2 regions of the Microbacterium aurugineum genome follow, and region 2 is predicted to be linked to the other one. Evidence: predicted binding sites of a transcription regulator. Region 2 holds the regulator's gene; the other holds the start of a gene.
The links. Region 2 encodes LexA, which represses DNA repair genes until DNA is damaged. Its sites were predicted from a motif close to TCGAACANNTGTTCGA; they were not measured.
Positions count from the first base shown of each region.

Region 1: a site for LexA is predicted at 2,280-2,295, ahead of recA (recombinase RecA). Genes of this name have one in related genera too.

Region 1 covers NZ_CP078078.1:1,917,115-1,921,444, forward strand. The annotation lists gene miaB (tRNA (N6-isopentenyl adenosine(37)-C2)-methylthiotransferase MiaB) at 1-121, opposite strand, end outside; gene KV397_RS09335 (regulatory protein RecX) at 171-1,034, opposite strand; gene recA (recombinase RecA) at 1,034-2,083, opposite strand; gene KV397_RS09345 (DUF3046 domain-containing protein) at 2,352-2,651, opposite strand; gene KV397_RS09350 (helix-turn-helix domain-containing protein) at 2,596-2,904, opposite strand; gene KV397_RS09355 (CinA family protein) at 3,046-3,534, opposite strand; gene pgsA (CDP-diacylglycerol--glycerol-3-phosphate 3-phosphatidyltransferase) at 3,531-4,109, opposite strand; gene KV397_RS09365 (DNA translocase FtsK) at 4,109-4,330, opposite strand, start outside.
Region 2 covers NZ_CP078078.1:1,151,774-1,156,103, reverse strand. The annotation lists gene hisB (imidazoleglycerol-phosphate dehydratase HisB) at 1-503, opposite strand, end outside; gene KV397_RS05625 (histidinol-phosphate transaminase) at 500-1,594, opposite strand; gene KV397_RS05620 (LysM peptidoglycan-binding domain-containing protein) at 1,639-2,007, opposite strand; gene lexA (transcriptional repressor LexA) at 2,295-2,981, shown strand; gene metE (5-methyltetrahydropteroyltriglutamate--homocysteine S-methyltransferase) at 3,166-4,330, opposite strand, start outside.

The DNA.
Region 1 (4,330 bases), 770 kb from region 2:
AGTCATGCACGTTCATCTGACACCCGAAGGTGCGGACTTCGTAGGATCGCTGTCGCCCGTCGTCGTCGACGGCCGCCGACGACGCACTGATGATCGTCGGTTCACTGCGCGGAATAGTCATGATCAACCCATTGTACGAGCCGATTCCACGCGTGTGCCGCGTCGGGATCTCAGTCCGAGTCGACGAATCGGACGCCCGAGGTCGCCCTGCCGAACGTCGCCTCCTGCAATGCCGTCTTCGCCGCCTTCATCGCTGTCGATCCGTTGTAGCCGCGACGCGAGAGCTGCCCCATCAGACGCCGAAGCGCCGTGTCGTGGTCCAACCGGGCGAGCGAACGAGCCTTGCTCCGAGCGAACTCGAGAGCGCGTTCGTCGTCATCGTCGGGTAGCTCATCGAGCGCGACGTCGATAACCTCGCGCGGGATGCCCCGCTGGGCCAGCGCCCGGGAGAGTGCGACGCGCCCCTGCCCCTTCCGCTCTACTCCCGACGTCACCAGAACCTCGGCGAGAGCGGCATCGTCGAGGTAGCCTCTGCGTCCGAAGTCTTCGATCACCTCGTCGATCGAGGCGCTGTCGAGCTCGTGTCCCCGCAACATCTGACGCGCTTCGGAAACCGACAGCGAGCGGGATCGCAGCTTCCGTACGAGCGACTCCTCGGCCGCGGTACGGGCCTCGTCCGGATCAACCTCGTCGCCACCCGACACCTCGTTGGATGTGTCGAGCGCATGGAGACGGGAGCCGGAGCTCGCCTCGCCTGCTCGCCCGGCTCCCGGTCTCGCAGATGCTCCTCGGGCGGGATGGCGGTCACTGGGCGTGCGCGCATCGGACGTCGTACCGAGCGCGGATCCGCGAGGCGGAGTGTCCCACGTCGATCGCCACGCTCCGGCGTCGTTCGTGTGACCGGGCTCGGCTTCCGAGACGACGTCGCTTCCTGCCGCAGCGCTCCGGCCGGGGTCCCCCTGAGGGCGAGCACCGCCGAAGAGAGGAATGATGGGGGCGATCCGCTCGGAATCGCCCCCACGTGTGTCATTCATCAGGCCGGACGACGCTCGGCGAGCTCGTCAGCGGCGTCAGGAGCGACGAGCTGCGCACCGATACCGAGCTTCTGCTTGATCTGCGTCTCGATCGCGAGAGCGATATCGGGGTTGTTCAGCAGGAACGTACGGGCGTTCTCCTTGCCCTGCCCGAGCTGGTCGCCGTCGTAGGTGTACCACGAGCCCGACTTCTTGACGATGGCATGCTCGACGCCGAAATCGATCAGGCTGCCTTCGCGTGAGATGCCGACGCCGTAGAGGATGTCGAACTCCGCCTGCTTGAAAGGCGGAGCCATCTTGTTCTTCACGACCTTGACCCTGGTGCGGTTACCGACAGCGTCGGTCCCGTCCTTCAACGTCTCGATACGACGGATGTCCATCCGGACGGACGCGTAGAACTTCAATGCCTTACCACCGGCCGTGGTCTCGGGCGAGCCGAAGAAGACACCGATCTTCTCGCGGAGCTGGTTGATGAAGATCATCGTGGTGTTCGTCTGGTTCAGGCCACCGGTCAGCTTGCGAAGCGCCTGCGACATGAGTCGAGCCTGCAGCCCCACATGCGAGTCACCCATCTCTCCCTCGATCTCGGCGCGCGGCACGAGCGCGGCGACGGAGTCGATGACGATCAGGTCGATCGCCCCGGATCGAACGAGCATGTCGGCGATCTCGAGCGCCTGCTCACCGGTGTCGGGCTGCGACACCAGGAGCGCGTCGATGTCGACACCGAGCTTCGCTGCGTAGTCGGGGTCGAGAGCGTGCTCCGCGTCGATGAAGGCCGCGATACCGCCGGCGCGCTGTGCGTTCGCGATCGCATGCAGCGTCAGCGTGGTCTTACCCGAGGACTCCGGTCCGTAGATCTCGACGATTCGACCACGCGGGAGTCCGCCGACGCCGAGGGCGACGTCGAGCGCGATGGAGCCGGTCGGGATGACCGCAACGGGGGCGCGCTCATCACTGCCCAGCCGCATGACCGAGCCCTTTCCGAACTGACGGTCGATCTGGGCGAGGGCGGTCTCGAGGGACTTCTCGCGGTCTGCGGGTGATGGCATGATGTGCTCCTTCTGCGCGCGTGGTGCCGCCTGTAGGCTGTCGCGGCCCTCCCGGTTGGGAGTGACTCTCCGACAAGGCGTATGGCTCTTCGGCTTGTTCTCCACCGTACGAGGGGCCACCGACATCGTCTCGGCAAACTCACGTTCGGTGGACAATCACAGCTCTGAACCACCTGTGCAGAAGACTACGCTCTCTTCGAACGAATATTCGACGACACGCCGCCGATCGCACACCGTGTGCCGTAACCCGCGGACATCTCCGACGGAATCAGTGCCCGCGCGGCTCCAGACGGCCGACACCGTGACGCCGGTTCTCCGGGACGTCCATCTCCACGCACAGTGCGAGCCAGATCTCACGGGGCGGCGTCCCGTCGGCCAACGCCTCGAGCGCCGTGCGACCACGAAGAGCCGAGAGTCCAAGATCGTTCACCAATGACGATGCTCGCGCCTGGAATTCGGTGTCGACCGCGCGCAGAAACTCGCTACGACGCATCGTCACTCCAGCACCCTGCTCAGTGCAACGAGAGCTGAGGCTCGATCGACGCCACGAGGTCGTCCGGAACGACATCCGGGAAGACCTGGATACCCTCGAGAACCGAGATGCGGTCTCCGACCTCGCGCATGATCGTCGAGATGGGCACATCGAGAGCATCGGCGACGGATGCGAGGATCTCGCTCGAGGCTTCCTTCTGCCCACGCTCAACCTCACTGAGGTAGCCGAGCGCAACCGACGCCTTGCTTGCAACCTGCCGGAGCGTGCGCCCCTTCTGCAGGCGGAAGTCCCTCAGCACATCGCCGATTTCCTGTCGTACAAGAATCATCGGAACCTCCTCCCCGTGTGATCGTTCGGGGTCTCCCCCGATAGGACAGCCAGTCTAGTACGCCTGGCCTGCACGAAATCTACCCCTGCACTCTGTGGTTTGAATGTGAGCACATCATTGATAACCCGACCGGGGCGGACACTATTCCGCGACCAGGTCGAGCAGTGCTTCGAGCGCCGCAGCCACCGTCTGCGCCCGGATCGAATCCCGGTCGCCGCGGAAGCGGAATTCTCTCGCCTGCGCTCCGTTCGGCGTCACGATACCGATGTGCACGGTACCGACGGGCTGTCCGTCCGGCGAATCCGGTCCCGCGATGCCGGTGGTGGACACGCCGACATCCGCGGGCCGATCGTCTACGCTCACCACTCGCCGCACACCCCCGGCCATCTCCAGCGCGACCTGGGGGTGCACCGGACCGCGCCGGGCGAGAAGCTCGGCGTCGACGCCGAGCACCGTCGCCTTCACGGAGGTCGCATAGGCCACGACACCGCCGAGGAGAACGGCGGAGGCTCCGGGGACGGAGACGACCTCTGCGCACAGCGCCCCGCCGGTGAGGGACTCCGCCACTCCCAGTGTCCACCCGCGTTCGTCGAGCGCCGACAGAACGGCGGCGGCGCTCGTCTCGCTCATGCCCTCTTCTGCCGCGATCCGCGCACCTGCGCCACGATGTAGTCGATCCCACTCGCCACGGTCAGCAGCAAGACGATGATCATCAGGATGAACGTCACCAGTGTCCATGCTTCGAGACCGATGAGGACGTGCAGGGGAAGCAACGCCCATCCCAGGGCCACACCCTGGAACGCCGTCTTGATCTTGCCCATCCACGCGGCCGCGACCACATGCTCGCTCGCGACCATCAGGCGATGGATGGTGATCCCCCACTCGCGCACGAGAATGATCGCGACGATCCACCAGCTGACCTCGTCGAGGATCGCGAGACCGATGAATCCCGCCCCGGTGAGGAGCTTGTCGGCGATCGGGTCCCAGAGCTTCCCGAAATCGCTGACGATGTCGTACTTGCGAGCGAGGTAGCCGTCGACCCAGTCGGTGGAGATGCCGACGATGAAGATGATCGCAGCGGCCCAGCGCAGTCCGGGCTCAGCCAGGCCGTAGGTTCCTCCGAGCAGCAGCAGGACGAAGAACACGACGGCGAGCGGGATCCGCGCGACCGTGATGGCATTGGGCAGCTGCCGCGGGATGGCCATCAGTCACGCCCCGTCAGGCCCCAGGCGTCTTCGTCGCCCTCGGCCTCCACCTCGGGAAGACCGTCGTACTGGGCCGCGATCGGATCATGGGCCGGAGGCATCGGTGGGACCGGCGGGGCGGCAGGTGCCGTCGGCGCGGCGGAGGCGGCAGGAACGTCCTCGCCGCGCAGCTTCGCCATCACCTGCGGCAGCTGCTCAGCCGTGGCCAGCACGTCCCGCGC
Region 2 (4,330 bases):
CGCCCGCCGAGGACGCGCACGTGCACCGTGAGTGCGGCGTTGAAGGTGATGGCCTCGAACGAGTGGCGCACGAGAGACCCAGTGAAGTGTCCACCGATCAGGTGGTGCTCGAACCCGGCCGGCTCGCCGGTGTGCACGAGGTACGGACGCCCGGAGATGTCGACGACCGCCTGCGCGAGGGCTTCGTCGAGGGGCACGAGCGCATCGCCGTACCGCGAGATGCCCGACTTGTCGCCGAGTGCTTCGAGGATGGCTTGTCCGAGCACGATCGACACGTCTTCGACGGTGTGGTGCGCGTCGATGTCCGTGTCGCCCGAGGCCCGCACCGTCAGGTCGGTGAGCGAGTGCTTCGCGAAGGCGGTGAGCATATGGTCGAAGAACGGCACCGAAGTGTCGATACGGCTCGCACCGGTCCCGTCGAGGTTCAGTTCGAGCTCGACGGTGGACTCCGACGTGCTGCGCACACGGCTGGCGGTGCGCGGGGTCAGTGCGGGGCTGCTCATGATGCCGATCCTATCGAGGCCAAGGCGTCGAGGAATGCCGTGGTCTCGGACTCGGTTCCTGCGCTCACCCGGAGGTGCCCGGGGATGCCGACGTCACGCACCAGCACACCACGGTCGTACAGCTGCTGCCAGGTCGCGCGCGGGTCGGCGACTCCTCCGAACAGGACGAAGTTCGACCACGTCTCGTGCGGCGTGTAGCCGAGGGCCTCCAGGGTCGCGGTGATCCTGTCGCGCTGCTCGACGATCTCCTCGACCATGCCGAGCATCACATCGGCGTTGCGCAGCGCAGCGACGGCGGCGGCCTGTGTGAGCGCGCTGAGGTGATACGGCAGTCGGACCAGGCGGAGGGCGTCGATGAAAGCAGGATCGGCCGCGAGATAGCCCACCCGCGCGCCCGCGAACGCGAATGCCTTGCTCATGGTGCGGGAGATCGCGAGCCGAGGCCGCCCTTCGAGGAGCGTGAGCGCGGAGAGCGCGTCGTGCGGAGCGAACTCCTGGTACGCCTCGTCGACGATGACGACGCCGCGCGCAGCATCGTAGACGGCTTCGACGACATCGAGACCGAGAGGCGTCCCGGTCGGATTGTTCGGCGAGCAGAGGATGACCACATCGGGGTCAGCGGCGCGTACCTGCGCGGCCGCATCCTCGGGCGTGATCGAGTAGTCGGGCTCCCGGGTGCCGGCAATCCACCGTGCCCCCGTTCCCTGCGCGATGAGCGGATACATCGAGTACGTGGGCGCGAACCCGAAGGCGGTGCGCCCGGGTCCTCCAAACGCCTGCAGGATGTGCTGCAGCACCTCGTTGGATCCGTTGCCCGCCCAGATCTGGTCGGCGGTGAGCCCATGACCGAGGTAATCCGCGAACGCCTCGCGAAGCGTCGTGAACTCCCGGTCCGGATACCGGTTCACGTCGCGGATCGCCACCGCGATGTCGTCGAGGATGTCACTCGCGACCGCCTCCGGGATCGGATGAGTGTTCTCGTTGACATTGAGAGCGACCGGGAGAGGGGCCTGCGGGGCACCGTACGGCTTCAGCCCGCGAAGGTCGTCACGGAGCGGCAGATCGTGGAGGGAGAGCGTCACCCTTCCCATGCTAGGCCGCCGGTCGGGCGGATGACGCACATCCCGGTGAGGGCTCAGTCCATGTACTGCGCCGGGATCGCGAGCTCCTGACCGATCTGGAGCTCGCCACCACGGAGCACGTTCATCCGGCTGATCTCTCCGATGACGACGCGCGGGTCGGCGTTCGGCGCGACCGAGGTGGCGATCGACCACAGGGTGTCCCCGGGCAGGACCGTCAGCGTCTCGACACTCGCGGCGGGAGCATCGACACCGGAGGCGATGGCGCTGCCACCGCTGAGCGCCGCGAAAGCGATTCCGATGGCCAGCGGCACGGAGGCGAGAGCCAGCAGCACACCGCGACCCCGTGCCGTCAGCCGCAGTCGCGTGTGGGGGCGTGCGGATGCCGGGAGGATCGTTGCGGTGCTGACGCTGATGCTGCTCATGTCGTGCTCCTTAGCCTGTCTCGGGGCGATGGGCCCGGAGGAAGTTGGCGTAGCGTTCGCATTCCCGTCTCGGCCGGGAGCCGTGAATGCGAAGCTACGTTCCGAAGATATCTTCGAGTTCGAACATCTGTCAAGTGTTCTTCGAAACCGGAAACGCGATTCGCCCGACACGCTCGAACAGATCTTCCAGATCGGACTGTTTCTCGGATACGGTTTCGATGAGAACACCACACCACGGGCCTCCGACATTCGAAGAGCGACGTCGGATCACGCACTTAAGGAGCACCATGAGCGAGTACTCAGCCCCCGAGTCGGAGGCACCGCGGACCCGCCGTCGCAAGAGCCTGAGCCCGAAGCAGATGGCGATCCTCGAGGTCATCCAGAATTCGATCGCCCACCACGGGTACCCGCCGAGCATGCGGGAGATCGGTGACGCCGTCGGCCTCAAGTCACTCTCGAGCGTGACGCACCAACTCGGACAGCTCGAGCTCAGCGGCTACCTGCGCCGCGACCCCGGGAAGACGCGCGCGATGGAGGTCCTGATCGATCTGCCCGGTGCGAGCGGCGAGAACCCTGCCGATGTCGCGACCCCCGTGGGCGATGCCGCGCTCGTACCCCTGGTCGGGCGCATCGCCGCGGGTGTGCCGATCACGGCGGACCAGCAGGTGGAGGAGATCTTCCCCCTGCCACGCCAGCTGGTCGGCAAGGGCGACCTGTTCATGCTCAAGGTCTCCGGCGAGTCGATGATCGACGCCGCGATCTGCGATGGCGACTGGGTGGTCGTCCGCTCCCAGAACAATGCGGAGAACGGCGAGATCGTGGCCGCGATGCTCGACGGGGAGGCCACCGTCAAGGTCCTGCGCCGTCGCGACGGGCACACCTGGCTCCTGCCCCGCAACTCGTCTTTCGAGCCGATCCTCGGTGATGAGGCCGTCGTGCTCGGCAAGGTCGTGGCCGTGCTCCGGGCGGTCTGACGCGCTCCGCTGACCGTCGAGGCCCCTTCTGACCGTCGAGGCCCCTCCCAGATACGTTTCTGAGAGGGGGCCTCGACGCTGCGCGGGGGTGTCGACCCTGCGTGGGGGTGTCGACGCTGCGGGGGGGGGTGTCGACGCTGCGCGGGGGTGTCGACCCTGCGCGGGGGTGTCGACCCGGGGTGGGCTACACTCGGACGCTCACGTCCTCACGCACCCGGCGCGTCGCCTCGACGATGTTGCGCAGCGAGGCGGTCGTCTCCTCGTAGCCGCGGGTCTTCAGGCCGCAGTCCGGGTTCACCCAGAGCTGACGTGTTGGGATCTCCTCCACCGCGCGACGCAGTAGCGACTCGACCTCCTCGACCGTCGGCACGCGCGGCGAATGGATGTCGTAGACGCCCGGACCGATGCCGTGGTCGAACCCGACCTCGGCGATGTCGGCGACGACCTCCATGCGACTGCGCGCCGCCTCGATCGAGGTCACGTCGGCATCGAGCGCCCGGATCGCATCGATCACGACACCGAACTCGGAGTAACAGAGGTGCGTGTGCACCTGGGTACCGGCAGCGGCACCACCGGTCGCGAGTCGGAATGAGTCGACGGACCAGCGGAGGTACGCGGGCTGGTCCGCCTTCTTCAGCGGCAGGAGTTCACGCAGCGCGGGCTCGTCGACCTGGATGATCGCGATGCCGGCAGCCTCCAGGTCGGCGATCTCATCGCGCAGCGCCAGCGCGACCTGGTTCGCGGTCTCACCGAGCGGCTGGTCGTCACGCACGAACGACCAGGCGAGGATCGTCACGGGACCCGTGAGCATGCCCTTCAGGTGCTTGCTCGTCAACGACTGCGCGTAGGCGGACCATCCCACGGTGATCGGAGCCGGTCGCGAGACGTCGCCCCAGAGGATCGACGGTCGTGTGGCCCGGGATCCGTACGACTGGACCCAGCCGTGCTCGGTCACCGCGAAGCCATCGAGGTTCTCGGCGAAGTACTGCACCATGTCGTTGCGCTCGGGCTCCCCGTGGACCAGCACATCGAGCCCGAGGTCCTCCTGCAGAGAGACGACGCTGGCCACTTCGCGACGCAGGAAGTCGTCGTAGTCCTCGGCGGGGATCTCGCCACGGGTGAACCGGGCGCGCGCACGCCGGATGTCGCCGGTCTGCGGGAAGGAGCCGATCGTCGTCAACGGAAGCACGGGCAGGCCGAGCGCCTCCTGCGCGGTCTCACGCTCCTCGTACCCCACGCGGGAGAAGTCGGCCGTGCTGAGCGCACGATCGCGGACGGCACCGTCACGAACGCCCGGTGCAGCGAGACGATCCGCCAGCGCGGCGGACGACGCGTCGAGCTCGGCGGCG